Regions from separate parts of the Pseudomonas sp. LR2-20 genome, predicted to be linked through region 2. Evidence: riboswitches for the same ligand, from Rfam matches in the RefSeq annotation. Region 2 holds a riboswitch; each other region holds the start of a gene.
What was found. Region 2 has a riboswitch for cobalamin ahead of OCX61_RS16955 (TonB-dependent receptor). Riboswitches for the same ligand answer to the same signal wherever they lie in the genome.

Region 1: it holds a riboswitch for cobalamin, as region 2 does, so the genes downstream of both, cobW (cobalamin biosynthesis protein CobW) here and OCX61_RS16955 (TonB-dependent receptor) in region 2, are expected to answer to the same signal.
Region 3: it holds a riboswitch for cobalamin, as region 2 does, so the genes downstream of both, cobO (cob(I)yrinic acid a,c-diamide adenosyltransferase) here and OCX61_RS16955 (TonB-dependent receptor) in region 2, are expected to answer to the same signal.

What each region holds. Positions count from the first base shown of each region.
Region 1 is NZ_AP025944.1:3,234,583-3,244,276, reverse strand. Features, by position in the region: gene OCX61_RS14480 (LysR family transcriptional regulator) at 1-585, opposite strand, end outside; gene fni (type 2 isopentenyl-diphosphate Delta-isomerase) at 636-1,682, opposite strand; cobalamin riboswitch at 2,142-2,348, shown strand; gene cobW (cobalamin biosynthesis protein CobW) at 2,449-3,516, shown strand; gene cobN (cobaltochelatase subunit CobN) at 3,520-7,281, shown strand; gene OCX61_RS14460 (magnesium chelatase ATPase subunit I) at 7,283-8,287, shown strand; gene OCX61_RS14455 (vWA domain-containing protein) at 8,323-8,955, shown strand; gene OCX61_RS14450 (hypothetical protein) at 9,072-9,338, opposite strand; gene OCX61_RS14445 (sigma-54 dependent transcriptional regulator) at 9,683-9,694, shown strand, end outside.
Region 2 is NZ_AP025944.1:3,801,758-3,811,451, forward strand. Features, by position in the region: gene OCX61_RS16910 (TauD/TfdA family dioxygenase) at 1-675, opposite strand, end outside; gene OCX61_RS16915 (LysR family transcriptional regulator) at 807-1,742, opposite strand; gene OCX61_RS16920 (MarR family winged helix-turn-helix transcriptional regulator) at 1,768-2,274, opposite strand; gene OCX61_RS16925 (alpha/beta fold hydrolase) at 2,400-3,212, shown strand; gene OCX61_RS16930 (MFS transporter) at 3,205-4,386, shown strand; gene thpR (RNA 2',3'-cyclic phosphodiesterase) at 4,407-4,952, opposite strand; gene lpxO (lipid A hydroxylase LpxO) at 5,111-6,010, shown strand; gene OCX61_RS16945 (carboxymuconolactone decarboxylase family protein) at 6,103-6,447, shown strand; gene OCX61_RS16950 (GNAT family N-acetyltransferase) at 6,526-7,095, shown strand; cobalamin riboswitch at 7,130-7,335, shown strand; gene OCX61_RS16955 (TonB-dependent receptor) at 7,443-9,560, shown strand.
Region 3 is NZ_AP025944.1:4,696,125-4,705,818, reverse strand. Features, by position in the region: gene OCX61_RS21085 (tartrate dehydrogenase) at 1-863, shown strand, start outside; cobalamin riboswitch at 994-1,215, shown strand; gene cobO (cob(I)yrinic acid a,c-diamide adenosyltransferase) at 1,335-1,946, shown strand; gene OCX61_RS21075 (cobyrinic acid a,c-diamide synthase CobB) at 1,943-3,238, shown strand; gene bluB (5,6-dimethylbenzimidazole synthase) at 3,235-3,885, shown strand; gene cbiB (adenosylcobinamide-phosphate synthase CbiB) at 3,882-4,790, shown strand; gene cobD (threonine-phosphate decarboxylase CobD) at 4,783-5,775, shown strand; gene OCX61_RS21055 (cobyric acid synthase) at 5,772-7,226, shown strand; gene cobU (bifunctional adenosylcobinamide kinase/adenosylcobinamide-phosphate guanylyltransferase) at 7,228-7,749, shown strand; gene cobT (nicotinate-nucleotide--dimethylbenzimidazole phosphoribosyltransferase) at 7,746-8,801, shown strand; gene OCX61_RS21040 (histidine phosphatase family protein) at 8,798-9,355, shown strand; gene OCX61_RS21035 (adenosylcobinamide-GDP ribazoletransferase) at 9,357-9,694, shown strand, end outside.

The DNA.
Region 1 (9,694 bases), 570 kb from region 2:
GGCCAGGTCTGCCAGGTCCACTTCCTGCTGCTCGGCGAACGGTGAATCGGTCGGCACGGCGAGGAAAATGTCGTCGGAGAACAGCTGCAGCTGTTCGCAGGCCGGGTCGGCCGCGCTCTCGTCCAATGACACCAGGATGGCTTCCAGCTCGTGGTTCTTCAGGCGTTGCAGCAGGTCGACGTTCGAGCCCAGGGTCAGGTCAATGTTCAGCTCGCTGCGCCGCAGCTTCAGGCCCATTACCAGCTTTGGCACGGTCTTGACGGTCAGCGAATACAGCGCGCCGAGGCGGAAGCGCTCGGCATAGAAACCGGCGGCTTCGCGGGTCTGGCGCACCATCTGCTCGGCGTCCTGGATCAGTTGGCGGGCTTTCTTTTCCAGCACGTAGGCGCTTTCAAGCGGGATCAACTGGCGGCCCTCGTGCTTGAACAGCGGGCAGCGCAGGGCGCTTTCCAGGGAGTGGATGGCGCGGTGCACGCTGACCGCGCTGGTGGACAGTTCAGCGGCGGCGCGGCCGAGGTTGCCGCTGCGCATGAAGGCGAGGAAGGTTTCGAGCTTTTTCAGGGTCAGTTCTTCGTCGATCAGCATGCCGATGCGCCAGCGGGAAGGGGACACTGATCATGCCACAGCAACAGGCCTCATGGCGGTGGCAGGTGGCTCGGCAGCAAGCGTGCCCTGCGCAACTGCGCGAGGTTGCGCGAGCCGGTACAGAAGCAGGCGATGCGCAGCTGGCGCAGGAGAATATCGAAATGCTCCACCACAGCCTGGGTGGAGCTCACGGCGGCGCTCAGTACGCTGGCAGCCTGGCCTACCAGGTCGGCACCCAGGCGAATGGCCTTGGCGGCATCGACGCCATTGGCCACGCCGCCAGAGGCGATCAGGCCGATTTCCGGCACGGCGTGGCGCACGGCCAGCAGGCAGTGAGCGGTGGGGATGCCCCAGTCGGCAAACGCCAGGGCGACCTCGCGTTCGGCGGCGCTGCTGGCGCGTTCGGCTTCCACCGCTGCCCAGCTGGTACCGCCGGCACCGGCCACGTCGATCATGGCGACGCCAGCATCGCAGAGCATGCGCGCCACGCTGGGCGATATGCCTGCACCGACTTCCTTGGCGATCACCGGCGCCGGCAATTGGGTAGTCAGGGTTTCGATGCGTTTCAGCACACCGCGCCAGTCACGGTCGCCTTCTGGCTGCACGGCTTCCTGCAGGGGGTTGAGGTGGATGATCAGGGCATTGGCCTGCAGGGTGTCGACGGCGCGGCGCGCCAGGTCCAGGCCATCTGCCTCGCGCAACTGGGCAGCGCCGAGGTTGGCCAGTAGTGGCACATCGGGTGCCAGGCGTCGCAGCTCGGTGGTCAGGCCCTGGTCGTGGCCACTGCGCAGGCTGACGCGTTGCGAGCCCACGCCCATGGCGATGCCGAGTGCCTGGGCAGCCTCGGCGAGGTGCTGGTTGATGAAGCGTGCGCGTTCGGCACCGCCGGTCATGGAACTGATCAGCAGCGGGGCGTGCAGGGTATGGCCGAACAGTTGGGTGCCCAGGTCGATGTCGTTCAGGGCCAATTCCGGCAATGCGCAGTGTTCAAAACGCAGTGCCGACCAGCCTGGGTCTACGCCGTATGAGCTATTGCCGGCGGCCAGTACGATATCCAGATGATCGTTCTTGCGTCGGCTGATTGGGTTTTTCTTCATGCCGGCTCCGTTTTGAGGGGCAGCAGGTGTATCTATAGCTAAGCTGAAAATCGATACAGCATCAGGCAGTAGCGGATGCCGGCGGTTCCTTCGGGGGTTGGAGTGAGGGCGCGAAGGGGGGCGCGTAGAGGCTGACAGGTGTTTGCCGAAAGCGTTTCAGCGCCTATGAGATCGAGCGCCGCCCGCGCGGCGCATCGCGAGCTACGCTCGCTCCTACGTTTGTTTCGGGCCAATTATTCCTGGGGGATTTTCGCGCGAACGCCTTGGCGCATGGCGCGATATCGCGTCGTACCAACAAGGCGGTCGCGCGCGCCTGGCACAGGCGTTACTGGCCGGAAACAAACGTAGGAGCGAGCGCAGCTCGCGATGCGCCGCGCGGGCGGCGCTCGATCTCATAGGCGCTGCAACACTTTCGGCAAACACCTGCCAGGCAACAGTTGACCCCCCGCCACCCCCCGCGTAGCCTTGCGACTTCGAGGTTCTTCGGCCAGGCCGAAGCTAAGACGGGAACGCGGTTCAAGCCGCGGCTGCCCCCGCAACTGTAGGCACCCATAACGGATCGACACAGCCACTGCGCCAACGCGCGGGAAGGCGTCATCCCGCCAGCCTCTTGCAAAGAGCTGGAACGGTGCAAGCCAGGAGACCTGCCTCGAGACGATTTCGACTTTCAACCGGGCGGGGTGATCCGGTGGCGAACGAGCCCGGCCGGCCTGGCCTGCGGCTTTCGTCCCGTGTGCCCGCGCCAACCTGCCAAGGGCAACGCGACATGAAAACACTGGCCAAGCTCCCCGTCACCATCGTTACCGGCTTCCTCGGCTCGGGCAAGACCACCTTGCTCCGCCACATGCTCGACAACGCCCAGGGCCGCCGTATCGCGGTCATCGTCAACGAATTCGGCGAGCTTGGCATCGACGGCGAAATCCTCAAGCAATGCAGCATCGGCTGCACCGAGGAAGAAGCCAGCGGCCGCGTCTATGAACTGGCCAACGGCTGCCTGTGCTGCACCGTACAGGAAGAGTTCTTCCCGGTGATGCGCGAACTGGTCGCACGCCGCGGCGACCTCGATCATATCCTCATCGAAACCAGTGGCCTGGCACTGCCCAAGCCGCTGGTGCAAGCCTTCCAGTGGCCGGAAATCCGCAACGCCTGCACCGTTGACGCGGTCATTACCGTGGTCGACAGCCCGGCCGTGGCCGCCGGCACCTTCGCCGCCTACCCGGAACAGGTCGACGCGCAACGCAAGCTCGACCCCAACCTGGACCACGAATCGCCGCTGCACGAACTGTTCGCCGATCAGCTGGCCAGCGCCGACCTGGTGGTGCTGAACAAGGCCGACCTGATCGACGCCGAAGGCCTGGCCAAGGTCCGTGCCGAAGTGGCCGAAGAGCTGCCGCCTGCGGTCAAGGTGATCGAGGCCAGCAGCGGCCGGCTGCCGCTGGAGGTGTTGCTGGGCGTGGGTGCAGAGTCCGAGGCGCACATCGACGGCCGCCGCACCCACCACGATTCCCACCATGACAGCGACGATCATGACGATCATGACCACGACGCCTTCGACTCGATCTCCATCGACCTGCCCGAAGCCGACGAAAGCCTGCTGCTCGATGCCCTGACCCAGCTGGTGGTGGAGTTCGGCATCCTGCGCGCCAAAGGCTTCGCGGCCATCCCAGGCAAGCCGATGCGCCTGCTGGTGCAGGGCGTGGGCACCCGTTTCGACAAGCACTTCGACCGCGCCTGGCGCGCCGGCGAGCCACGCATCACCCGCCTGGTACTGATTGGCCAGGACCTCGATGCCGCGCAACTGGAAACGCGCCTGCGCCAGGCCCTGGGCGCCTGACCCATGCACCTGCTGCGGACCCAGCCCGGCGGCTTCGTGCCGGACGACAGCATCGCCGACCTCGGCCAGACACCCGCCGAGCTGGTGATTCTCTGCAGCGGCGATTCGCACCTGGCATTGCTCGCCGAAACCGCCGAGCAACTGCCGGCCGACTTCCCCAGCCTGCGCCTGGCCAACCCGATGCAGGTGCAGAACCATGCTTCGGTTGACCTGTATGTGGACGAGGTGCTGCGCCATGCCAATGTGATCCTGGTGTCGCTGCACGGCGGCGTCGGCTACTGGCGCTACGGCGTCGAGCAGCTGGTCGAACTGGCCGCGCGCGGTGTGCAGCTGATCCTGGTGCCCGGCGATGATCGCCCTGACCCGGAATTGACCGACCTGGGCACAGTCACCGGCGAGGCGGCCGAGCGGCTCTGGCACTACCTGCGCCAGGGCGGCAAAAGCAATGCCGTCAACCTGTTCAAATGCCTGGCCAACCAGTGGCTGGGGCGCGATTACAGCTGGGACGAACCGCAGCCTTTGCCGCGCACGTCGGTGTATCACCCGGGCAAACCCGGTGCGCTGCTCGAGGACTGGTACAGCCAGTGGCACAGCGAATACCCAGTAGCCCCGTTGCTGTTCTATCGCTCGCACCTGCAGGCCGCCAACACCGCGTTCATCGACGTGTTCTGCGAGCGCTTGCAGGCGGCCGGGCTCAACCCACTGCCCATCGCGGTGGCCAGCCTCAAGGAAAGCGCCTGCCTGGAGCAGGTCGAGGCCTGGCTGGACGAAGTGGGCGCCGAGGTGTTGATCAACACCACCGGCTTTGCCCTGTCCAGCCCAGAGCGCCCCAACTTGCGGCCGTTTCGCCGGGATATCCCGGTGCTGCAGGCCATCTGCGCACAGGACAACCAGCCCGGCTGGGAAGCCAGCGAGCAGGGCCTCGGTGCCCGCGACCTGGCCATGCACATCGCCTTGCCGGAACTGGACGGGCGCATCATCACCCGCCCGGTGAGCTTCAAGGACATGGCCTGGCGCAGCGAGCGCAGCCAGTCCGACGTGGTCTGCTACCGCGCTCACCCCGAACGCATGGATTTTGTCGCCGAGCTGGCACGGCGCTGGGTCGAGCTGGCGCGCCTGCCCAATGGGCAGAAGCGTGTGGCGCTGGTGCTGGCCAACTACCCGACCCGCGATGGCCGGATTGGCAATGGCGTCGGCCTGGACACCCCGGCGGCTGCCCTGAACATTCTCGAGGCACTGCAGGCCGAGGGCTATCCGCTTGCGCAACTGCCAGGCAGCGGCACGCAATTGATTCACCAGTTGCTCGGTGGGGTGACCAACGACCTCGAGCACCTCGACCAGCGCCCCTGCGCCCAGAGCCTGAGCCTGGCCGATTACCAGGCGGCGTTCGAACGCCTGCCCGAGGCCAACCGCCAGGCTGTGCTGGAGCGCTGGGGGCCGCCCGAGCAGGACCCGATGTACCGCGCTGGTCGCCTGATGGTGGCCGGCCTGCGCTTTGGCCTGACCTTCGTCGGCATCCAGCCGGCGCGAGGTTATCAGGTCGACCCCAGCGCGGTTTACCACGACCCTGACCTGGTGCCGCCGCATGGTTACCTGGCGTTTCACTTCTGGCTGCGCCATGCCTTTGCCGCCGATGCCGTCATCCACGTCGGCAAGCACGGCAACCTGGAATGGCTGCCCGGCAAGGGCGTCGGCCTGTCCGCACAATGCTGGCCGGACGCGCTGCTCGGCCCGTTGCCGAACATCTATCCGTTCATCGTCAACGACCCAGGCGAAGGTGCCCAGGCCAAGCGCCGCACCCAGGCGGTGATCATCGATCACCTGATGCCGCCGCTGACCCGCGCCGAAACCTATGGTCCCCTGCGTCACCTGGAGCAGCTGGCGGACGAATTCTACGAAGCCCAGTTGCTCGACCCACGCCGCGCACGCGAGCTACAGCGCGACATTCTCGAGCTGGTCAAGGCCAACCACATCGACCGTGAGTTGCAGTTGGAAGGCCAACTGGACGATGCCGCGGTGTGGCTGCCGCGCCTGGACACTTACCTCTGCGACCTCAAGGAATCGCAGATTCGCGATGGCCTGCATGTCTTCGGCCAGTCGCCGCAGGCACGCCTGCGCATCGATACCTTGCTGGCCTTGCTGCGCGTGGAGCGTGGCGATGGCCGCGGTGGCAATGCCAGCCTGTTGCGCACACTGGCCAAGGCACTGGCGCTGGGCTTCGACCCCCTCGATTGCGACCTCGGTGAGGCCTGGTCAGGCCCGCGTCCGGCACTGTTGCAAGCCTTGAACGAAGGCGCGTGGCGCACCTGTGGCGATACCCGCGAGCGCCTTGAGTTGCTGGCGTTGCGCATCATCGAGCAGGCGCTGCAGGGTCAGGTGCAGTTGCCCGAGCAGCCCGAATGGCAGCCGGTGCACGATGTGGTAACAGCCCTGCGTGAGCAGGTAGCGCCTGATCTGGATGCGTGCGGCGCGGCAGAAATCAACGGCCTGCTTGCCGCGCTGGCCGGGCGCTTCGTGCCGGCCGGCCCCAGCGGTGCCCCCAGCCGGGGTCGCCTGGATGTCTTGCCGACCGGGCGCAACTTCTACACCGTGGACGTGCGCAACCTGCCAACCACCACGGCCTGGCGGCTGGGGTTCGCCTCGGCCAACCTGATCCTCGAACGGCACCTGCAGGACCATGGCGACCACCTGCGCCAGCTGGGCCTGTCGGTGTGGGGCACGGCGACCATGCGCACGGGGGGGGATGACATCGCCCAGGCCATGGCGTTGATGGGCGTGCGCCCGGTTTGGGCCACCGGCAGTCAGCGTGTCGACGACTTCGAGATCCTGCCGCTGAGCCTGCTCGATCGCCCGCGGGTGGACGTGACGCTGCGTGTGTCGGGTTTCTTTCGCGATGCCTTCGGCAACCTGATCCGCCTGTTCGACGCTGCGGTGCAGGCAGTGGCGGCACTGGACGAGCCGGACGACCTCAACCCCCTGGCCGCGCGGGTGCGTCACGAACGCGCCAGCCTGCAGGCACAGGGCGTGGATGCCGAGCAGGCGGCGCGCCAGGCCGGCTGGCGGGTGTTCGGGGCCAAGCCTGGTGCCTATGGTGCCGGCGTGCAGAATGCCATCGATGGTCGCCTGTGGCACAGCCGCGACGACCTCGCCGAGGTGTACCTCAACCATGGCGGTTACGCCTACGGTGCCAGCGACGAGGGCACGCCGGCGCGTGCCCAGTTCGCCCGGCGCCTGGGCCAGGTGCAGGCGGTGTTGCAGAACCAGGACAACCACGAGCACGACCTGCTCGATTCCAATGATTACTATCAGTTCCAGGGTGGCATGCTGGCGGCGTCGGAGACCTTGTCCGGCGTGGCAGTGGCCAGTTACCACGGCGACCACAGCCAGGTCGACCGGCCGCGGATCCGCACCCTGAAGGAAGAACTCAACCGCGTGATCCGTGCCCGGGCGCTGAACCCTAAATGGATCGACGGGGCGAAACGCCATGGCTACAAGGGTGCGTTCGAACTGGCAGCGACGGTCGACAACCTGTTTGCCTTCGACGCCACCACGCACCTGATTGATGACCATCACTACCAGTCGCTGGCCGATGCCTATGTGCTCGACCCGGCGACACGCGACTTCATGCGCGAGCACAACCCCGAGGCCCTGCGAGACCTCACCGAACGCTTGCTGGAAGCCCAGCAGCGTGGGCTCTGGGAAGCCCCCGGTGACTATCGCGAGGCCCTTGAGGCGCAGTTGCTCGACGGCGAGGAACAGGCTTGAAATGAGTGAACCCGTGCAATTTCCGCTGGCTGCCGTGGTCGGTGCCGACAACCTCAAGCTGGCCCTGTGCCTTACCGCCATCGACCCGAAGATCGGTGGCGTGCTCATCGAGGGCCCGCGTGGCATGGCCAAGAGCACCCTGGCCCGCGGCCTGGCCGACCTGTTGGGCGAGGGCCCGTTCGTGACCTTGCCGCTGGGTGCCAGCGAAGAGCGCCTGGTCGGCACACTGGACCTGGATGCCGCACTCGGCCAGGGCAAGGCGCAGTTTTCTCCCGGTGTGCTGGCCCATGCCGATGGTGGTGTGCTGTATGTCGATGAAGTCAACCTGCTGCCTGACACCTTGGTTGACCTGTTGCTGGATGTGGCCGCCAGTGGCACCAACCGCATCGAGCGCGATGGTATTTCCCATCGGCACAGTGCCCGTTTCGTCCTGATCGGCACCATGAACCCCGAGGAAGGCGAGTTGCGACCGCAGTTGCTCGACCGCTTCGGCCTGAATGTGGCGCTCGAAGGCCTGCCAGCCCCTGAGGCACGTCAGCAGATCATTCGCAGGCGGCTGGCCTTCGACAGCGACCCGCAGGCGTTCTGTGAGCAGTGGGCCAGCGCCCAGGCGCAACTGCGCGAGCGCTGCCAGGCGGCGCGCCAAGGGCTGGCGGAGATCGCCCTGGATGATCAGGCCCTGGCCTGGATCACCGAGCGCTGCTTTGCTGCCGGCGTTGATGGCCTGCGTGCCGACCTGGTCTGGCTGCGCGCCGCCCGTGCCCATTGTGCCTGGCGTGGCGGGCAGGCGATCGAGGAAGGTGATGTCGACGCCGTGGCGGAGTTTGCCTTGCGCCATCGCCGCCGCACGGCGCCTGATGCGCCAGCCTCTGCGCCGCCGCCAGCTGCAGCGGATGGCCGCGACCGGCCGAGCGAAGGCGGGCAGGGCGACTGGGGCGCGCTGCCCGCGCAGCCCGTCAGCAGCGGCGCACGGCGAGAGGTGCCGAACTGGGCAAAAAAGCCCTGAGCATCCGTCAATCAGGTTTGAAGATGGCGGATGCCATGCCCCGGGTTGGCAACCTGGCCGGTGCCAGTCGTGGCCGCGCCCGTGTGGCATCCTCGGGCCGGGTGGCCTGGCTGCCGACCTTGCTCAAGGGGCGCCCGAAGCTGCGCCGGGACCTTTGCTGGCAGCAGCGCCAGGCCCAGGCCAATGAATTGTGGCTGGTGATCGTCGACGCCTCGGCCTCGACCCGGCGCCATCAGGCCCTGGCGCAGTGCAAAGGCCTGCTGGCAGAGCTGTTCGACCAGGCCTATCGGCAACGCGCACGTCTTGCCTTGCTGACCGCCAGTGGTGGCGTACCGCAATGGCAGCGTCATGGGCTCAAGGCGTCGGCAAGCCTGCAGCCCTGGTTGCAGGCCCTGGGGGCTGGCGGCGGCACGCCTTTGATCGCGGCGCTTGAACAGGCTCGGCGCTGGCTGCAGGCCCGGCACAAAGCCCACCCTCATGAATTGCAGCGCTGCCTGGTATTCACCGATGGTCGCCTGCAGCGCTGGCCTGCCGTGCAACCGCTACCTTGCGCCACTGTATTGGTGGACATGGAATTGGCACCGGTTCGCCTCGGGCGGGCACAACAGTTGGCCACGGAACTACGGGCCGAGTATCAGCATCTTGAGCAATTCAAGGTATTGGTATGAGGGCAGTGGAAGGGATTGGCGCGACACTTTGTCGCAATAATGAAAGTTGCCTGGCAGGCCATTGAAATAGTTGTTCAAGTGCGTACCAGGCACGCACTTGCAGGGGCGCAGCGATATTATTTGGGCATCGACCAAGGCTGCAGGTCGTAACCTTTCTGGCACAGTTCGGCACGCACTTCTTCGATCAGGCTGGCCCATTGTGCAGGGTCCGAATAGATACGCGACGACACTTGCTTGCTGCCAATGCGGGTGTTGGTCCGGTCGATGACCGCAAGGCTCAGTTCACCGGTACCGTTGGGCGCATCCCAGGCAACGCACTGGAACGGTTCGAACGCGTGGTCGGCAATCAGCAGAGCTTCGTTGACACGGAGCGGGGCATTCATGGTTCGGTCTCTCTATGGTCCCAAACATCGAAATAAGGTCCGCTTAACTGCTACGTCGCTTCAGGTTTTATCGCGATCCGCAGCGCGGGGTTATTCGTACTGATGCTCCAAGTTAGGGGTGGAGTCACACAGGTAATGTAAATTTTTTGGCCGGTTACAGATTTTTTGTTTCCAGCGCCGGCTGTGACGCCAATAAATATGAAAAATTCCCGAACGGCTCCGGCCCGGCAGAATCGGGCAGACAGACGGTCGTGGGTAGCGTCAAGTTCGTTGCTACTGTTAATTCGGCGCCGCAACTTACTGTTTTCACGTAAAAAACCAACAATTGGCGCCAAGGAACGGTCATGCACGAGACT
Region 2 (9,694 bases):
GAACGCTTTGCGGCCGCTGAAGCAACTGGTTTCCACGGCTGAAATAATCAGTTCCGAGGCGATGAGGTTTTGGTCGATGCGACGATAAGTTTGCCCGTCGACCTGCTCATTGACTTGCTGCAGATGCTCGTCCGTTATCGCCTCCAACGGCAATTGCAGTTCAATGCTCAGGAATCGTTTTACGTTTTGCCACGGAATACGCCGGCTGTATCGAATTTCGCGCTGCTCAAATAACTTTCGGGTTTTCGCCGACAAGTCGAACAGCACGCGTTGGCCATCACAGAGCGTAGTTTGCGATCCGACAGAAGCCGCTTCCAGGCAATAGAACCACTGCACGTCAGGATTGAACGGCAGGTTTCCGTTTTCGCGGTGCAGCCCCATTTCATGCACGCCCGCCTCGATTTCCGCAGTATTCGACGTGGCCGCCTTGCGTGCAGGGTCAAAGGTGACGCGCGAAGAGTGTGCACTGACGAATTCATTAAAGTCAGTAAGACTATCTGCAAAGTTACGGTAAATGACCGCACCGCTATGGGCCAGGTCTTCGTACAGTCCTTCACCGCTGATCGAATCACAAACGCGGCTGTCACGATCGACAGCGATTACACATTCGAAACCGTAGCAAGGCGTCGGCTGCCGATAATAAGGAAGTACCAGGGGTTGCACGTGCGCCAGCATGACTCATTCCTCCGTGAAGTGTGGGTTCAGGTAGAACGTCCGCTACCTGATGACTACACAGTAAGTGAAATGAGTACATGGCTGGTTTTAAGAAATCTAAATGCGTTGTAAAAAATTAAAAATCCGTTTCATCAATCCGTCAGCAACGCCTCGGCGACTTGCTCGATCAACCCGCGCAAGCTGGAAAGATCTTTGCTGTCGCTGCGATCGCGCGCCCAGATCATGTCCAAGGTGAAGCTGGGAAAGCCAAGCGGCGGCTGGCAGACTTTCACTTGCGCGGGGATCCGCAACAGCGGTAACAACCGCGCAGGTAACGCAACGGTGGCAGGCACCGCGGCAACGATGTTCACGCAGGCCTGATAGCCGTTGGCGCGCACCAGCACATTGCGCGAGCGTCCCACTTTGTCTAACCAGCTGTCGACCATGTTCTTTTCCGAGATCCATGGCGTGGGGAATACATGGGGCGAGGCACAAAACTCATCCAGGCTCATTGCACCATCGTTCACCAGCGCGTCCAGGCTGGTCAGACATACGAAATCATCGTTGATCACCGCCTGCCATTGCAGTTCGGGGTGCATCTGGTGATAGCCCGGTCCAAAACCGATGGCAATATCAATTTCACCCGAAATCAGCCGGTCCACCGGGAGGTCACGGCTCAGGCGATCCAGATGCAGCGACGTGTTGCCATGGGTGCGAGACAGCACCGCCAGGGCCTGAGGCAGGAATGACAGTTCAAAATATTCCGGGGCACAAAGTCTCCAGATCTTACGCACGGCTTGCAGCGACACCGCGCTGTCGTCTTCTGCGCAGCGGTTGACGGACTCGACCACCACCCGCAGATAGGGAGCGATCTTCTCAGCCTTGGTGGTCGGCTGAAGCACACCCTGCGAAGAAGAAAACAACGTGTCGTCAAAACACCCGCGCAGGCGCTTGAGGCAATAGCTGACCGTGGGCTGGCTGACACTCATCAGCTCGGCAGTGCGCTTGGCGCTACGCAGCTCCAGCAAGTTGAGAAACACCACGATGTCCTGCAGGTCCAATTGCTTGAGGTAGTTGCTGTGAAGCATGGAAATTCCTCCTGAATATTCCAGTTCATTGAGTGGGAGCCCCCTCGCCGGGTAGATGCGCGAGCAACTGCTTCAGCAATTGTGCAAAAACTGCCCGCTGCTGTGCATCCAAAGGGGCCAACACCAACTCTTGAATCTCGGTATGTGTAAGGACGGCCCTCTCGATCAATGCCCTCCCCCCGGCGGTCAGTGCAACCTGATAACTGCGCTTGTCGTGGCTGTCGGCAATACGCTCGACCATCCCGGCGCTTTCCAGCCGAGCCAGCCGGTTGGTCATGGCCCCCGAAGTGATGAGCAACGAACGATACAGTTCAGTTGGCGTCAAGCGGTACGGCGCCCCTGCTCGACGCAGCGTTGCCAGCACATCGAACTCACCTTCCTTGAATCCGTACTGTGCCAACGCTTCGGCACGCATGCGTTCCAGGTGTTTCTGAATGCGCACCATACGCCCGAATACCTCCATGGATGTGACATCCACTGAGGGCATCGCCTGTGCCCATTGTGCCACCACGAAATCCACATGGTCATTCATCGCTTCCCTCGATCGTGCAAATTATCAACGTTAACCCGTGCACATTCCTGAACCCCGACGCCTTTAAACTATCTTAACGTTAAGCTATCTTGACGGGCATGTGGCTGAAGGATCAGGAGATACACATGGCATTTTTCACACACGGACAGCATCGACATTACTATTACGACGCAGGCGCCGGCAGCCCGGTTTTGCTATTGCACGGCCTCGGTAACAGCGGGCGGGCCTGGATACCTCAGGTCAGCGCGCTGCTTGGCCTCGGCCATCGCGTCATCGTATCCGACCTACTGGGCCACGGCGCGTCCAGTGAAACGCCCGAAGGTATCACAGCACATACCCAGGCACTGGAGATGCTGGCACTGCTCGATCACTTGGGGCTCGACAGCACACACCTGATCGGCCTGTCACTGGGCGGGATGGTGGCACTCGAAATGGCCTGTCATGCTCCGCAAGCGGTGCAGAAACTGGTCGTCGCCGGTACGTTCGTCACCATGAACACTTCACATCGGCAGAGGATGCTCGATGACTGGGCCGCAGGCCTGCGGCAGACGGATGGATGCCTGAAGCGATTCAAGTCAACCTGGCCGGCGTTGGTCGGTGCAGATTTCGCGGACTCTGCCCGCGGCCAGCGGCTCTACCAGGCTTGGCATGCCCAAGCCGCTCAATTGTCCGCGCAAGACCAGATCCGCTGGTGCAATGGCATGAAGCACTTCGACGTCAGCAACCAGTTGCCGCTTATCCAAGCCGCGACCCTGGTGCTCGCAGCCGAAGGAGACTCCATGAGCCCACGCTCGGAAGCCGAGGAAATCAGCCTCCGCATCGCTCACGCCCGACAGATAACCCTGGCGGGCGACGGCCATGTGTTCAACATCCCCCACGCCCATGCCTTCAACCTGGCGATAGGTGCCTTCCTGCAGGAGCAACCTCACGATGCGTAACCTGCCAAACAAAGCGTGCGTCGGCTTGTTGGCCGTCCTGATCGGATTGAACCTGCGCCCCATCATGGCCGCCATCGGCCCATTGCTGGGAACACTGCAGCATGAACTGGGCCTGAGCAACGCAGAAGGCGGCCTGCTGACGACTCTGCCGGTCATGATGATGGGCCTGTTTGCGCTCTCCGGCCCATGGCTGCTGCGCCTTGCGGGTGAAGTCAACGGCGTGGCGCTGGGTATCTCGCTGATTGCCATGAGTTGCGCCGCGAGGGCCTATGTAACGTCGAGTTCGGCACTGATCGCCACAGCGGCTCTGGGAGGTGTCGGCATTGCAGTGATCCAGGCATTGATGCCCGCGTTCATCAAGCGCAGTCACCCTGATAGCGGGGGTATGCTGATGGGGTTGTTCACCACGGGCATCATGGGCGGCGCAGCTCTGGCCGCCGCCTTTGCGGCCCCTGGCGCGGCCCTGATGGGTTGGCAGCTGACCTTGGGGGTGGCGGCTTTGCCGGCATTGCTCGGATTGCTCGCCTGGTTGTTCGCCGTCGGTCGCCACCCCGTTAGCCGCAGCGATGCCCGCTTGCCATACAGAAACGGGCGAGCCTGGTTGCTGCTGTTGTTCTTCGGTCTTGGTACCGGGGCCTATACGCTGGTGCTTGCCTGGCTTGCGCCGTTCTATGTCGAATTGGGCTGGACTGCCGCTGATGCCGGTTACCTGTTGGCAGCCCTTACTCTGACGGAAGTCTTCGCCGGCCTGCTGGTTTCAGCCCTCATTCAACGCTACCCCGACCGAAGGCAGCCGCTGACGATGGTGATAATCCTGCTACTTGTGGGCTTGGCATGCTTGATGATCGCTCCGCTGCAGCTCGCGATAGCGGCCACTATATGCCTGGGGCTGGGCATCGGTGCACTTTTCCCGCTTTCGCTCATCGTCACCCTCGACCACGCCGACTCGCCAGCGCAAGCCGGTGCACTCCTGGCATTCGTACAAGGTGGTGGCTACCTGATTGCCGCCACCGTACCGCTGATGGCCGGTGTAGTGCGCGACCACCTCAGTTCCTTGCACTGGGCTTGGGCAATAATGGTCATTGGCACCTTGCTGCTACTGGGGCTGTCCGCCCTGCTGCGCCCAACAACCAGGCATTCGCCAGAATGCGCCCCGCAGAGCATGAACCGGTAAGTGCCAGTGGCCTCCTGCAGTCAGTCTGCCAACGGCCACTGCGCCAGCGGCCAGTAACGGCCTTTGCGCGATTCGTACAGGGTGAAGTGCCTGGCGCTGAAATGGAAATCAGGTGCCACGGCCGCCTCCGGGGCCTGGCCGTGGAAGTCCCGTGACAAGGTGAGGTGCGGGCGGTAGTCACGGGCCTGTTCCTCGAACCCCAGCGGCAACAACGCCTGTTGCAGGCCATAGACCAACTGGCGCAAGGCAGCTGGCGTTTCCTGTGGTTCCAGCACCAACACATTGGCCCGCGGCCAGGTTTTCAGCTGATCCAGCAGCAAGCGCAACGGCGCGCCCGGCCGCGCCAGGTTGTCCACCGCCGCGCACACGGCAGGCACCTGGGCCGCATCCACATCACCCAGAAACAGCAAGGTCAGATGGAAGTTTTCGCTGGGCACCGGCTTGCCGCTGCGCAGGCCCAGACCGCGCCGCCACTGGCTTATCGCACGGCGTTGGGCGTCGCTGACGGGCAAGGCGAAAAACAGGCGTTTGAAGGGGGCGCCACTGGGGCGAATGTCCTGGACCATGGCGATCTCCACTGCACGAATCGTTTGCGCACACCATAGGCCATTACACCAAAGTCATCCGGCATTGGCGTAACAATATGTACAAACTCCCCCCATGATTGTTTATGCTGCCGGACTTATGCCATGGCGCATGGCCATTTTTCGACAAGTAACCGTCCATGAAAATTGCACTCGTACTGATCTTCGTCCTCTCGATCGCCTATGTTCACCTGCGCGGTCGGGTACGCCACAAGCTGACCCGTCAGCTGGGCGACCACTCCAGCTTCCTGGCCCCGGTCAACAGCTTCCTGTATCTGTTCTCCAAGCACCCGGCCAAGCCTTACCTGCCGGTGGAAGCCTTCCCCGAGCTGCAGCCGCTCAAGGATCACTGGCAGGAGATCCGCGCCGAAGCCCAGCAGCTGCTGCACGTGGGCGAAATCAAGAAGTCCGACAATTATGACGATGTCGGTTTCAATTCGTTCTTCAAGACCGGCTGGAAGCGCTTCTACCTGAAGTGGTACGGCGAAAGCCACCCGTCGGCCATGACCCTGTGCCCACGCACCACCGAGCTGCTGCAAGGCATCGGCACGGTCAAGGCGGCGATGTTCGCCACCCTGCCACCGGGCGCCAAGCTGGTCCGTCACCGTGACCCGTATGCCGGCTCGTACCGCTTCCACCTTGGCCTGGACACGCCCAACGATGACGGCTGCTACATCGATGTGGACGGCGAGAAATACTCCTGGCGCGATGGCGAGGGCGTGGTCTTCGACGAGACCTACATCCACTATGCAGCCAACACCACCGAGCACAACCGCATCATCCTGTTCTGCGACATCGAGCGCCCGCTGAAGTACCGCTGGGCCACCGCGTTCAACCGCTGGTTCAGCCGTAACGTCATGGCCGCTGCCGCCGCGCCCAACGATGCCGGCGACAAGACCGGCGGCATCAACCGCCTGTTCACCCGCATCTACAAGATCCGCGAGCGTGGCAAGGCGCTGAAGAAGCGCAACCGCATGCGCTACTACCTGGAGAAGTGGCTGGTGGTCGCAGCCCTGGTGCTGGTGTTCGTCTACATCTGATGGCCCGCTTGCGCCTGTCACCGGCTGCCGGCGACAGGCGCAAATTCGACTAGCCTGAAAGCTCCTCCCGCAACCTCCCCAAGGTGAAGACGATGAGCATGATGGACTGGGACGCCTACCGTAAGCAGTTGATGGCCGGCATCGGCGATCTCAAGCAATTGTCCCCCGACACCGTGGCCGGCTACATGACCGCCAGCGGCGCGGGTGCCAAGACCAACCACCTCGACGCCAAGACCCGCGAACTGATCTCCCTGGCCGTGGCCGTCACCACCCGCTGCGACGGCTGCATCGCCGTGCACTCACAGCAAGCCGTCAAGCACGGCGCCACCCGCGAGGAAATCGCCGAGGCCCTGGGTGTGGCCGTGGCGATGAACGCCGGGGCCGCGCTGGTCTACTCGGCCCGCGCCATGGATGCGGTGGGCAAGGCCAACGGCTGAAGGCAAGCGGCGTCGCCGCCCTTGCGCGACGGCGCCGCGCCACCCAGACTTGGCGGCCTAGCCATTGCAGGAACCGCCATGATCCACATCCGCCCCATGACGCCCGACGACTTCGAGCGTTTCTGGCCGACCTTCCAGGCCATCGTCCAGGCCCGCGAAACCTACGCCTTCGACCCCGAGCTGAACCTCGAGCAGGCACGCCAGCTGTGGCTGCAACTGCCCCTGCACACGCTGGTGGCCGAAGCGGATGGCGAGCTGCTCGGGTCCTACTACCTCAAGGCCAACGCCGCCGGCCCGGGCGCACATGTCGGCAATTGCGGCTACATGGTCTGCGAGGCCGCCCGTGGCCGTGGCGTGGCCCGGCTGATGTGCGAGCACTCGCAGAAGCTGGCGCGCCAGGAGGGCTTCCTGGCGTTGCAGTTCAATTCGGTGGTGGCGAGCAACGAAGTGGCCGTGGCGTTGTGGACCAAGCTGGGCTTCGAGACCGTTGGCCGGCTGCCCAAAGCCTATCGCCATGCCCGCCTGGGCTTGGTCGACTGCCTGGTGATGTACAAGTGGCTGGCCGATGAGCCAGTGGTGGAAAAGCCGCCGCTGCTGATCGGGCGCAAGAACATCGAGGCACGGGTGTCGCGCCGCCGCGGGCGCTGACACACGCATTTGACGCACTGGCCATTCAATGGTCAGATGCGCGCCAGTTTCAGGTGTCCTGCGCCGCCGTGCGCAGGGTGAAACGGGAAGCCGGTGCGTCGTGGTCCACGACAAGTCCGGCGCTGCCCCCGCAACGGTAAGCGAGCGATGCCTTCGACACACCACTGTGCGCCAGCATGGGAAGGTGAAGGCCTCACGACCCTCGCAAGCCCGGAGACCGGCCTGAAGCGCTACTTGGCAACCCGCGGTGGGCGGGCGCAGGCCGGTATCCGCGTGCGCCTGCGTACGGGGTGCGCCTTTGCGTGTTTTCCACCGGGATCCATTCATTCCTGCAGCAGTGGAACGACATGTCCCGATTGATCAAGCTTCATCCCCTGGCGGCCTGCCTGGCCGTTACCCTGCCAGCCCTGGCCGACGAACCGGTGCTGAACCTCCCCTCCACGGCCATCACCGATACCCGTGACCCACAGCGCGTCGACCTGGCCACGCCGACCGAAGCCGGCTCACGGCTGCACCTCAGTGCCCTGGAAACCCCAGCCAGCACCAGCAACATCACGGCCGAACAGATCGAGCAGCGCAACAACCTCACCGTGCAAGACGCCGTGACCCGCTCGCCCGGCATCACCTTCATCGGCAACCCAGGCGATGGCGGCACCGGCCTGTCGGCACGCGGCTTCGCCGGCCATGGCTCGGTGATGACCCTGTTCGACGGGGCGCGCCTGTACACCGGGGCCGGCACCCAGACCTTCCCGGTCGACCCGTGGATGGTCGAGCAGATCGACGTGATCCGCGGCCCGGCTTCGGTACTGTATGGCGAAGGCGCCACCGGGGCGGTGATCAACGTGATCCCGAAAAAACCGTTCACCGGCGACATCCATAACCGCCTGCGTCTGGGCTACGGCTCGTGGGATCGCCAGCAGCTCGGCCTGGACAGCGGTGGCAGCCTCAGCGAGCGCCTGAGCTACCGCCTGACCCTCAACCAGCAGGCCGGCAACGGCTGGGTCGACCGCACCGATTCACGTAGCCTGGCCCTGAGTGTTGCACTGCGCTTCGATGCCAGCGACGACCTGAGTTTCACCCTGGCTCACGAGCGCGGCGACGCCCAGCCCGCCAACTACTACGGCACGCCGCTGATCGACGGCCATTACCGCAGCAGCCTGCGCAAGAAGAACTACAACATCCAGAACGACGTACAGCGCTACCACGACGAGTGGAGCCGATTCACCACCGACTGGGCGATCAACGACCACCTCAGCGCCAGCAACCAGCTCTACTACATCAAGAGCCGCCGCCACTGGCGCAACGCCGAGAACTACAGCTGGGACGCCGGGCGCGAGCAACTGGAGCGCCAAAGCTACCTGGAGATCAAGCACAACCAGGAGCAGGTCGGCGACCGCCAGACCTTCAGCTTCGACCACAGCCTGCTTGGCCTGGCCAGCAAGACGCTGGTCGGTGTCGAGTACAACAAGGTGCGCTTCAACGTCGACAGCAACCGGCCCTACAACGATGTGGGCGGCGACTTCATCGACCCGTGGCAGCCGAGCCCAGGCGGGTTCCACAGCGATTCGCCGACCCGCCCGCAGACGCTGTCCAGCACCCACACCTTCGCCCTGTTCGCCGAGAACCGCCTGCAACTCAGCGAACGCCTGTCGCTGGTGACTGGCGTGCGCCGCGACCAGAACCATATCGACCGCGACAACCTGGTCGACGGCAGCCGCAACGACCGCAGCCTGCAAGGCGGCAACTGGCGCGCCGGGTTGGTGTTCGCGGTCAGCGACGACCTGTCGCTCTACGGCCAGTACTCCACCAGCGAGGACGGCGTGGACAACCTGGTCAGCCTCAGCCCGACGCAGATGCACTACGACCTGACCAAGGCGAAGCAGACCGAACTGGGCCTCAAGCAGCGCTTCTGGGAGGGCCGTGGCGAGTGGACGCTGGCGGCGTTCCATATCGTCAAGCGCAAGCTGCTGGTGGATGACCCGATCACCCACGAGGCGCAGCAGGCCGGGCAGCAGACCTCCGATGGCCTGGAGATGTCGCTGGAGCTGGCCCTGGGGCAGCAGTGGCAGGTGTCGGCCAATGCCGCGCTGGTGCGGGCGAAGTTCGATGACTTCGAGGAGGTGGTCGATGGCGTGGCCCAGGACCGTGCCGGCAACCGGCCGGCCAATGTACCGCGGCGCACGGCCAACCTGTGGTTGAGCAAGGGCTTTGGCCAGCAGGTGGAAGCCGGGATTGGCGCGCGGTATGTGGATGAGCGCTATGCCGACACGGCCAATAGCCAGCGTGCGCCGGGGTATACCGTGGTCGATGCGAACATCGGCTGGCAGGTGCTTCCGGATGTGCGGCTGGGGTTGCAGGTGAACAACCTGTTCGACCGGGAGTATGTGGCGTCGATATTCAGTGGCGAGCAATGGGTGATGGGCGCACCACGGTCGTATTTCGCCACCGTGGATTACACCTTCTGATTTGAGGGCCTCTTCGCGGGTGAATCGGGGCGCCGAACCGCCGCTCCCACAGGGATTGCAAAAGCTTCAGGCCTTGCACAGTACCTGTGGGAGCGGGCTTGCCCGCGAAGAGGCCAGCTCAGGCAACTCAAAAA
Region 3 (9,694 bases), 890 kb from region 2:
CCTTCGACGCCATCTTCTTCGGCGCCGTGGGCAGCCAGCAAGTGCCCGATCATGTGTCGCTGTGGGGCCTGCGCCTGCCGATCTGCCAGGGCTTCGACCAGTACGCCAACGTACGCCCGGCGCGCGTGCTGCCTGGCATTGCCAGCCCGCTGGCCAAGGGCAAGGCAATCGACTGGGTGATCGTGCGCGAGAACTCCGAAGGCGAATACTCCGGCAGCGGTGGCCGGGTGCACCAGGGGCTGCCGATCGAGGTGGCTACCGAGGTCTCGACCTTCACCCGCGTGGGCGTGGAGCGCATCCACCGTTTCGCCTTCGAACTGGCCCGCACTCGCCCGGCGAAGCACCTGACCCTGGTGACCAAATCCAACGCCCAGCGCCACGGTATGGTGCTGTGGGACGAAGTGTTCGCGGACGTGGCCAAGGATTACCCGGATGTGCGCACCACCCGTGAGCTGGTGGACGCGGTGACCACCACCATGGTGCTCAAGCCCGAGCAGCTGGATGTGGTGGTGGCGACCAACCTGCATGCCGACATCCTCTCGGACCTGGCCGCCGCACTGTCCGGCAGCCTGGGCATCGCGCCCACTGCAAACCTCAACCCGAGCCGCGAATTCCCGTCGATGTTCGAACCGATCCACGGCTCGGCCTTCGACATCACCGGCAAGGGCGTGGCCAACCCGATCGCGACATTCTGGACGGCGGTGATGATGCTTGAACACCTGGGCGAGGCCGCCGCTGCGCGCGAGCTGATGGCGGCTATCGAAGCGGTGACCGAAAGTGGCCTGCACACGCCGGACCTGGGTGGCAAGGCAACCACTCGCGAGGTGACCGACGCAGTGCTGGCGTTGCTCCGCCGCGGGTAGTGTCTGTCGGTGTTTTTGTAGCGCCTGTGAGATCGAGCGCCGCGCGGGCGGCGCTCGATTCATGCCCTGGCGCAAAAACCAGGCCAGACACCCCGCATATCGATTTGACGCTCCCGGTGCAACCCTCTAACCTTCGCGGCGTGTTTCAGGTGCCCTGCCAGCCCCGACTGGGCAGGGTGAAACTGGGAAGCCGGTGGTCGCCAACAAGGCGCGATTCCGGCGCTGCCCCCGCAACGGTAGGTGAGTAACGGCCGCGCAGGGCCACTGGGTACAGGTACCCGGGAAGGCGCGCAGGCTTGGGCCGGATGGCTCGCTCACAAGCCCGGAGACCGGCCTGATACTGCCAACGGCATCACGGAGGGTGATGCGCGGTGCACCGTGGCTCCGGCCATGGCTCCTGCGCGTTCTCCGTCTGCCCGCCTATTACCTGTCGCCGCTGTTCATGTGGTGCCAGCCTGCGGAGAACCCTTCATGAGCGAATCCACCGAACGCGACGAACGCCACCTGGCGCGCATGCAGCGCAAGAAGGCGGTCATCGACGAACGCATCGCCAATTCCCCCAACGAATGCGGGCTGCTGCTGGTGCTCACCGGCAACGGCAAGGGTAAGAGCAGCTCGGCCTTCGGCATGCTCGCCCGGGCCCTGGGCCATGGCATGCAGTGCGGTGTGGTGCAGTTCATCAAGGGCCGCAACAGCACCGGCGAGGAGCTGTTCTTCCGCCGCTTCCCAGAGCAGGTGCGCTACCACGTGATGGGCGAAGGCTTCACCTGGGAGACCCAGGACCGCCAGCGTGACATCGCAGCCGCCGAAGCGGCCTGGGCGGTATCGCGCCAGCTGCTGCAAGACCCGAGCGTGCAGTTCGTGGTACTCGATGAGCTGAACATCGCCCTCAAGCACGGCTACCTCGACCTCGACCAGGTGCTGAGTGACATTCAGGCCCGGCCACCGATGCAGCATGTGATCGTCACCGGTCGCGCAGCCAAGCCTGAAATGATCGAACTGGCCGACACCGTCACCGAGATGGGCATGCTCAAGCACGCCTTCCAGGCCGGTATCCGTGCGCAGAAGGGCGTCGAACTGTGAGTGAAGCGCGCAGTTGCCCGGCGGTGCTGATCGCGGCACCCGCTTCTGGCCAGGGCAAGACCACCGTGACTGCAGCCCTGGCCCGCCTGCACCGCAACCTTGGGCGTAACGTCCGGGTGTTCAAGTGCGGCCCCGATTTCCTCGACCCGATGATCCTTGAGCGGGCCAGTGGCGCGCCGGTGTACCAGCTCGATCTGTGGATGATCGGCGCCGAAGAAAGCCGCCGGCTGCTCTGGCAAGCCGCAGAAGAAGCCGACCTGATCCTGATCGAAGGGGTGATGGGGCTGTTCGATGGCACCCCGTCGAGCGCCGATCTGGCCCGCCACTTCGGCGTGCCGGTGCTGGCGGTGATCGACGGCACGGCCATGGCCCAGACTTTCGGTGCCCTGGCCCTGGGCCTGGCGCGTTACCAGGCCGACCTGCCGTTCGCCGGGGTGCTGGCCAACCGGGTCGGTAGCCTGCGCCACGCGCAACTGCTCGAAGGCAGCCTGACCGAGGGCCTGCGCTGGTATGGCGGGCTGTCACGCGAGCGCGGTATCGAGCTGCCCAGCCGCCACCTGGGGCTGGTCCAGGCTAGCGAACTGAACGACCTGGATGCCCGCCTGGACGCTGCCGCCGAAGCCCTCGGCGCCAGCTGCGATGCCACCTTGCCGCCGCCGGTGGCCTTTGCCGCGCCCGAGCCACAGCCGCGCGCTGCGTCGCTGAGCGGTGTTCGCATTGGTGTGGCGCGTGACGAAGCGTTCGCCTTTACCTACGGCGCCAACCTCGATCTGTTGCGTGATCTGGGCGCACAGCTGGCGTTCTTCTCGCCGCTGCATGATCAGGCGCTGCCGGCCGTGGACAGCCTGTATCTGCCGGGGGGATATCCTGAGCTGCATCACCAGGCGCTGGCTGCCAATACGCCGATGTGCGAAGCGATCCGTGCCCATCATGCCCAGGGCAAGCCGTTGCTGGCCGAGTGCGGCGGCATGCTGTACCTGCTCGATGCACTGACCGATGTCGCTGGCGAGCGTGCCGGACTGCTCGGTCTGCTGCCAGGCGAGGCAACCATGCAGAAGCGCCTGGCGGCCCTGGCCTTGCAGGCCGTGGACTTGCCGGAAGGCACCCTGCGCGGGCATACCTACCACCACTCGCTGACCAGCACCGAGTTGGAGCCGATCGCGCGAGGCCTGAGCCCCAATGGCGGGCGCGGCAACGAAGCGGTGTATCGACTGGGCCGGCTGACTGCCTCTTACGTGCACTTCTACTTCCCGTCCAACCCTGATGCGGCGGCGGCGCTGTTGCGGCCATGAGCGATCACGCCTACAGCGCTGCCGAGCGCGCCGCTATCTACCGCGCAATCGGTGAGCGCCGCGACATGCGCCATTTTGCCGGCGGCACGGTCGCCCCTGAGCTGCTCGGCCGCCTGCTGGCCGCCGCGCATCAGGCGCCGAGTGTCGGCCTGATGCAGCCGTGGCGTTTCATCCGCATCAGCCAGCGCGAGCTGCGTGTGCGTATTCAGGCCTTGGTCGAAGAGGAGCGGGTGCGTACTGCCGACGCGCTGGGCGAGCGCTCTGACGAGTTCATGAAGCTCAAGGTCGAAGGCATCAGCGATTGCGCCGAAGTGCTGGTAGCAGCCCTGATGGACAACCGCGAGTCGCACATCTTCGGCCGCCGCACCTTACCTGAGATGGACCTGGCTTCGCTGGCCTGCGCGATCCAGAACCTGTGGCTGGCCGCCCGTGCCGAGGGGCTGGGGCTGGGCTGGGTCTCGTTGTTCGACCCGCAAGCCCTGGCCGCGCTGCTGGGCATGCCGGCCGGGGCCAAGCCGGTGGCGGTGCTGTGCCTGGGGCCGGTCACCGCGTTCTATGCACAGCCAATGCTGGTACAGGAAAACTGGGCCGAGGAACGCCCCTTGAGTGACATGCTGTTCGAGAACCAATGGGGAGAACGCCCATGAGCGTCGCTTTGCTGACCGTGGCCGGCGTGGCCCTGGACGCGCTGCTGGGTGAGCCGCAACGCCGGCACCCGCTGGTGGGTTTCGGCAACCTGGCGTCGAGCCTGGAGCGCCGCTTGAATGCCGGTGGGCGCGGCTGGCGCAGCCACGGCGTGAGCGCCTGGTTTCTGGCTGTCGTGCCCTTGACCCTGGTGGCGCTGATTCTGTCCTGGCTGCCCTATGTAGGCTGGCTGGTGGACGTGCTGGCGCTGTATTGCGCCCTCGGCTTGCGCAGCCTCGGCGAGCACGTGCTGCCAGTGGCCAACGCCTTGCGCCAGGGTGATCTTGAGCAAGCGCGGCGCCGCGTGGGTTATCTGGTCAGCCGGGAAACCCGCGAGCTGGACGCGCCAGCGGTCGCCCGAGCAGCCACCGAATCGGTGCTGGAGAATGGCAGCGATGCGGTGTTCGCCGCGCTGTTCTGGTTCGTGGTGGCCGGTGCGCCGGGTGTGGTGCTGTACCGCCTGAGCAATACCCTGGACGCCATGTGGGGTTATCGCAACGAACGCTTCGAGCGCTTTGGCTGGTGCGCGGCGCGCATCGACGATGTGCTGAACTATATTCCCGCCAGGCTGGTGGCGTTGACTTACGCACTGCTTGGCAAGACGCGCCTGGCCCTGGCCTGCTGGCGCAAACAGGCGCCACTGTGGGACAGCCCCAACGCCGGGCCGGTGATGGCCTCCGGTGCCGGTGCGCTGGGTGTCGAGCTCGGCGGCCCTGCGGTTTACCACGGCGAGTTGCACGAGCGCCCGCGCCTGGGTGAAGGGCCAATGGCTGATGCCGATGCCATCGAGCGCGGCTGGAACCTGGTGCAGCGTGGCGTATGGCTGTGGCTATTGCTGATCTGCGTGGGGGCCTATCTGAATGCTTGAACACGGTGGCCGCCTGTTGCGGGCGGTACGGCAATACGGGATCGCCCGCGAAGACTGGCTAGATCTGTCTAGCGGCATCGCCCCTTGGCCATACCCGATTCCGTCGATTCCACTGGACGCCTGGGCCCGGCTGCCGGAAGCCGAGGACGGTCTGGAAGACGCCGCGCGGCGCTACTACGGCGTGCCGCAACTGTTGCCGGTGGCAGGTTCACAGGCGGCGATCCAGGCCTTGCCCATGCTGCGCCCGCTTGGGCGCGTTGGCGTGCTGACGCCGTGCTACGCCGAGCACCCGCATGCCTGGCGGCGAGCGGGGCACCAGCTGATCGAACTGGACGAACGCCAGGTCGAGGCGCAGCTCGACCAGCTCGACGTGTTGGTGCTGGTCAATCCGAACAACCCGACCGGGCGGCTCGTGTCGCCTGAGCGGCTGCTGGCCTGGCATGCGCGCCTCGCGCAACGCGGTGGCTGGCTGGTGGTGGACGAAGCGTTCATGGACAACACGCCCGAACACAGTGTGGCGGCTTGCGCCGAGCGCCCAGGGCTGATCGTGCTGCGTTCGTTCGGCAAGTTCTTTGGCCTGGCCGGTGTGCGCCTGGGCTGCGTGGTGGCCGAACTGCCGCTGTTGCAGCGCCTTGCCGAGCTGCTCGGCCCCTGGACAGTCAGTGGCCCGACCCGGGTGCTGGCGCAAGCCTGCTTTGCCGACCACACGGCGCATCGAGCGCAGATCGAGCGCTGCGCCCAGGCCAGTCAACGCCTGGCTACGCTGCTGCAGGCCTGTGGCCTGGCCCCCAGCGGTGGCTGCGACCTGTTCCAGTACGTGCGCAGCGCGTGCGCAGCCCACCTGCATGACTTTCTCGCCCGTCGCGGCATCCTCGTGCGCCTGTTCGAGCAGCCTGCGGCCGTGCGCCTTGGGCTGCCGGCAAATGCCGCAGACGAGCAGCGCCTGGCCCAGGCCTTGGCCGATTATCAGAAGGAAACGGCATGACCACCCTCATGGTGCAGGGCACCACCTCCGATGCCGGCAAGAGCACACTGGTCACCGCCTTGTGCCGCTGGCTGTTGCGTCAGGGCGTCAGTGTGGTGCCGTTCAAGCCTCAGAACATGGCGCTCAACAGCGCCGTCACCGCCGACGGTGGCGAAATCGGCCGCGCCCAGGCGGTACAGGCCCAGGCCTGCCGGCTGGCGCCGCACACCGACATGAACCCGGTCCTGCTCAAGCCCAACAGTGACACGGGCGCCCAGGTGATCATCCAGGGTCGAGCCGTCACCAGCATGAACGCGGTGGCCTATCACGACTACAAGGCCATCGCCATGCAAGCGGTGCTGGCCTCGCACCAGCGCCTCAGCGCGGCCTACCCGGTGGTGATGGTCGAAGGGGCGGGCTCGCCGGCGGAAATCAACCTGCGCGCGGGTGACATCGCCAACATGGGCTTTGCCGAGGCGGTCGACTGCCCGGTGATCCTGGTTGCCGACATCAACCGTGGCGGGGTGTTCGCCCACCTGGTCGGCACCCTCGAGCTGCTTTCGCCGAGCGAGCAGGCGCGGGTCAAGGGCTTTGTCATCAACCGCTTTCGCGGCGACATCGCGCTGCTGCAGCCGGGCCTGGACTGGCTGGAGCAACGCACCGGCAAGCCCGTGCTGGGTGTGTTGCCCTATGTCACCGACCTGCACCTGGAAGCTGAGGATGGCATCGACATCCGCCAGGGCGCCAAGCAGGATCGCCTGCTCAAGGTGATCGTCCCGGTGCTGCCGCGCATCAGCAACCACACCGATTTCGACCCGCTGCGCCTGCACCCGCAGGTCGACCTGCAGTTCATCGGGCCAGGCCAGCCGATCCCGGCTGCCGACCTGATCATCCTGCCCGGCTCGAAAAGCGTGCGCGGCGACCTGGCGCAGCTGTGCGAGCGTGGCTGGGACAAGGCCATCGCGCGGCACCTGCGCTATGGCGGCAAGTTGATCGGTATCTGCGGTGGCCTGCAGATGCTGGGGCGCGAAGTACACGACCCGCTCGGCCTGGAGGGGGCCGCCGGCTCCAGCCCGGGGCTGGGCCTGTTCGATTACGTCACAGTGCTCGAAGCCGACAAGCAACTGCGCAACGTTGCCGGGACCCTTAACCTGGAAGCCGCACCGGTCGCTGGTTATGAAATTCATGCCGGCGTTACCGCAGGCCCTGCGCTGGAGCAGCCTGCCGTGCAGCTTGCCGATGGCCGCTGTGACGGCGCGGTCAGCGCCGATGGCCAGATCCTCGCTACCTACCTCCATGGCCTGTTCGAGGGCAGCCAGTCATGTGCCGCGTTGCTGCGCTGGGCGGGGCTGGAGAACGCGCAGGCCATCGATTACGAAGCCCTGCGCGAACGTGATATCGAGCGCCTGGCCGACCTTGTGGAAACGCATCTGGATACCGCGAAACTGCGAAGCCTGTGTGGAGTCGCCTGACATGCTCAACCTGATCCTCGGCGGCGCCCGTTCGGGCAAGAGCCGCCTGGCTGAACAACTGGCCAGCGACAGCGGCCTGCCCGTCACCTACATCGCCACCAGCAAGCCGCTCGATGGCGAAATGAACGAACGCGTGCGCCTGCACCGTGATCGTCGGCCAGCCGACTGGGGGCTGATCGAGGAGCCCCTGGCGCTGGCCGATGTGTTGCGCGCAGAAGCCGCCGAAGGCCGCTGCCTGCTGGTGGACTGCCTGACCCTGTGGCTGACCAACCTGCTGATGCTCGAAGATCAGCAGCGCCTGGCCGCAGAGCGCGATGCGCTGCTCGACTGCCTGGAACAGTTGCCCGGCACCCTTATTCTGGTCAGCAATGAAACCGGCCTGGGCGTGGTGCCCATGGGCGAGCTGACCCGCCGTTACGTCGACCTGGCCGGCTGGTTGCACCAGGCGGTTGCCGAGCGCTGCCAGCGTGTGGTGCTGACCGTGGCCGGCCTACCTCTCATGCTCAAAGGACCCGCTCTATGAATCAAGCCTGGTGGCGTGATGCCTGCCAACCTCTCGACAACGCCGCCATGGACCAGGCCCGCGCCCGTCAGCAGCAGCTGACCAAACCTGCCGGCTCGCTTGGCCAGCTCGAAGGCCTGGCCGTGCAACTGGCCGGCTTGCAAGGGTGTGAGCGGCCAACCCTGGATCAGGTCGCCATCACGATTTTCGCGGGCGATCACGGTGTGGTCGAGGAGGGCATTTCGGCCTATCCGCAGGCGGTCACCGGGCAGATGCTGCGCAACTTCGTCGGCGGTGGCGCGGCGATCAGTGTGCTGGCGCGCCAACTGCAGGCCAGCCTCGAAGTGGTCGACCTGGGCACCATCGACCCAACGCTGGAACTGCCTGGGGTGCTTCACCTGCGCCTGGGCGCTGGCACTGCGAACTTTGCCCGCCAGCCGGCAATGACCGATGCACAACTGCAGGCTGCCTTGCAGGCTGGCCGTGAAAGTGCCCTGCGAGCGGCGGCCAAGGGGGCGCAACTGTTCATCGGTGGCGAAATGGGCATCGGCAACACCTCTGCCGCTGCCGCCCTGGCCAGCACCTTGCTGGCCTGCCCGGCACGTGAGCTGAGCGGCCCGGGTACCGGCCTGGACAGCGCAGGTGTTCGCCACAAGGCCGAAGTGATCGAGCGCGCCCTGGTGCTGCACGGCCTGCGCGCCGATGCGCCGCTGCAGGCGCTGGCTTGTGTCGGCGGCTTCGAGATCGCCGCGCTGACTGGTGCCTACCTCGCCTGTGCCCAGCAGGGTATCGCGGTGCTGGTGGATGGCTTCATCTGCAGCGTCGCTGCACTGCTGGCGGTGCGCCTCAATCCGCAGAGCCGTGACTGGTTGCTGTTCGCTCATCAGGGCGCGGAGCCTGGGCACAAGACCCTGCTCGCCGCGTTGCAGGCCGAGCCGCTGCTGGCCCTGGGGCTGCGCCTGGGTGAGGGCAGTGGCGCCGCCTTGGCGGTGCCGCTGATACGCCTGGCCTGTGCCCTGCACGGGCAAATGGCAACCTTCGCCGAAGCGGCGGTGGCGGATCGCCCGGCATGATCCTCGACCTGCTGCGCCACGGTGAAACCGAACTGGGCGGCGGCCTGCGCGGCAGCCTGGACGATGCCTTGACCGACAAGGGCTGGGGCCAGATGCGTGAAGCCCTGGTAGGTGCTGGCCCCTGGGATGTGCTGGTCAGCTCGCCGTTGCAGCGCTGTGCGCGCTTTGCCGCGCAGCTGGGCATGCCGGTACAGCTCGAAGCTGACCTGCAAGAGCTGCATTTCGGCGAGTGGGAAGGTCGCAGTGCCTTGCAGATCATGCAGATGCAGGCTGACGAGCTGGGGCGTTTCTGGGCCGATCCTTACAGTTACACACCGCCTGCAGGGGAGCCTGTCGCAGCCTTCGCCGAGCGTGTGCTGGCCGCCATCGGCCGCTTGCGCCAGCAGCATGCCGGCAAGCGCGTGCTGCTGGTCACCCATGGCGGCGTCATGCGCCTGCTGCTGGCACGTGCCCGTGGGTTGCCCAGGGAGCAGTTGCTGCAGGTCGAGGTCGGCCATGGCGCGCTGATGCGCCTGGCGGTGGATGAACATGGCGCGCTGCTCGAGGTGCTTTGACATGCTGCCGTTCTGGATTGCCTTGCAGTTTCTCAGCAGCTTGCCGGTGCGGTTACCGGGGATGCCGGAGCCTCGGGAGATGGGGCGTTCGCTGCTTTGCTATCCGCTGGTGGGCGTACTGTTCGGCCTGTTGCTGTGGCTGGCCAGCCACTTGCTGCAAGGTGTCGCGGCGCCGTTGCACGCGGCCTTGCTGCTGGCATTGTGGGTGCTGCTCAGTGGCGCGCTGCATCTGGATGGCCTGGCCGACAGTGCCGATGCCTGGCTGGGCGGCTTCGGTGACCGCGAGCGCACGCTGCAGATCATGAAGGATCCGCGCAGCGGGCCGATTGCCGTGGTTAC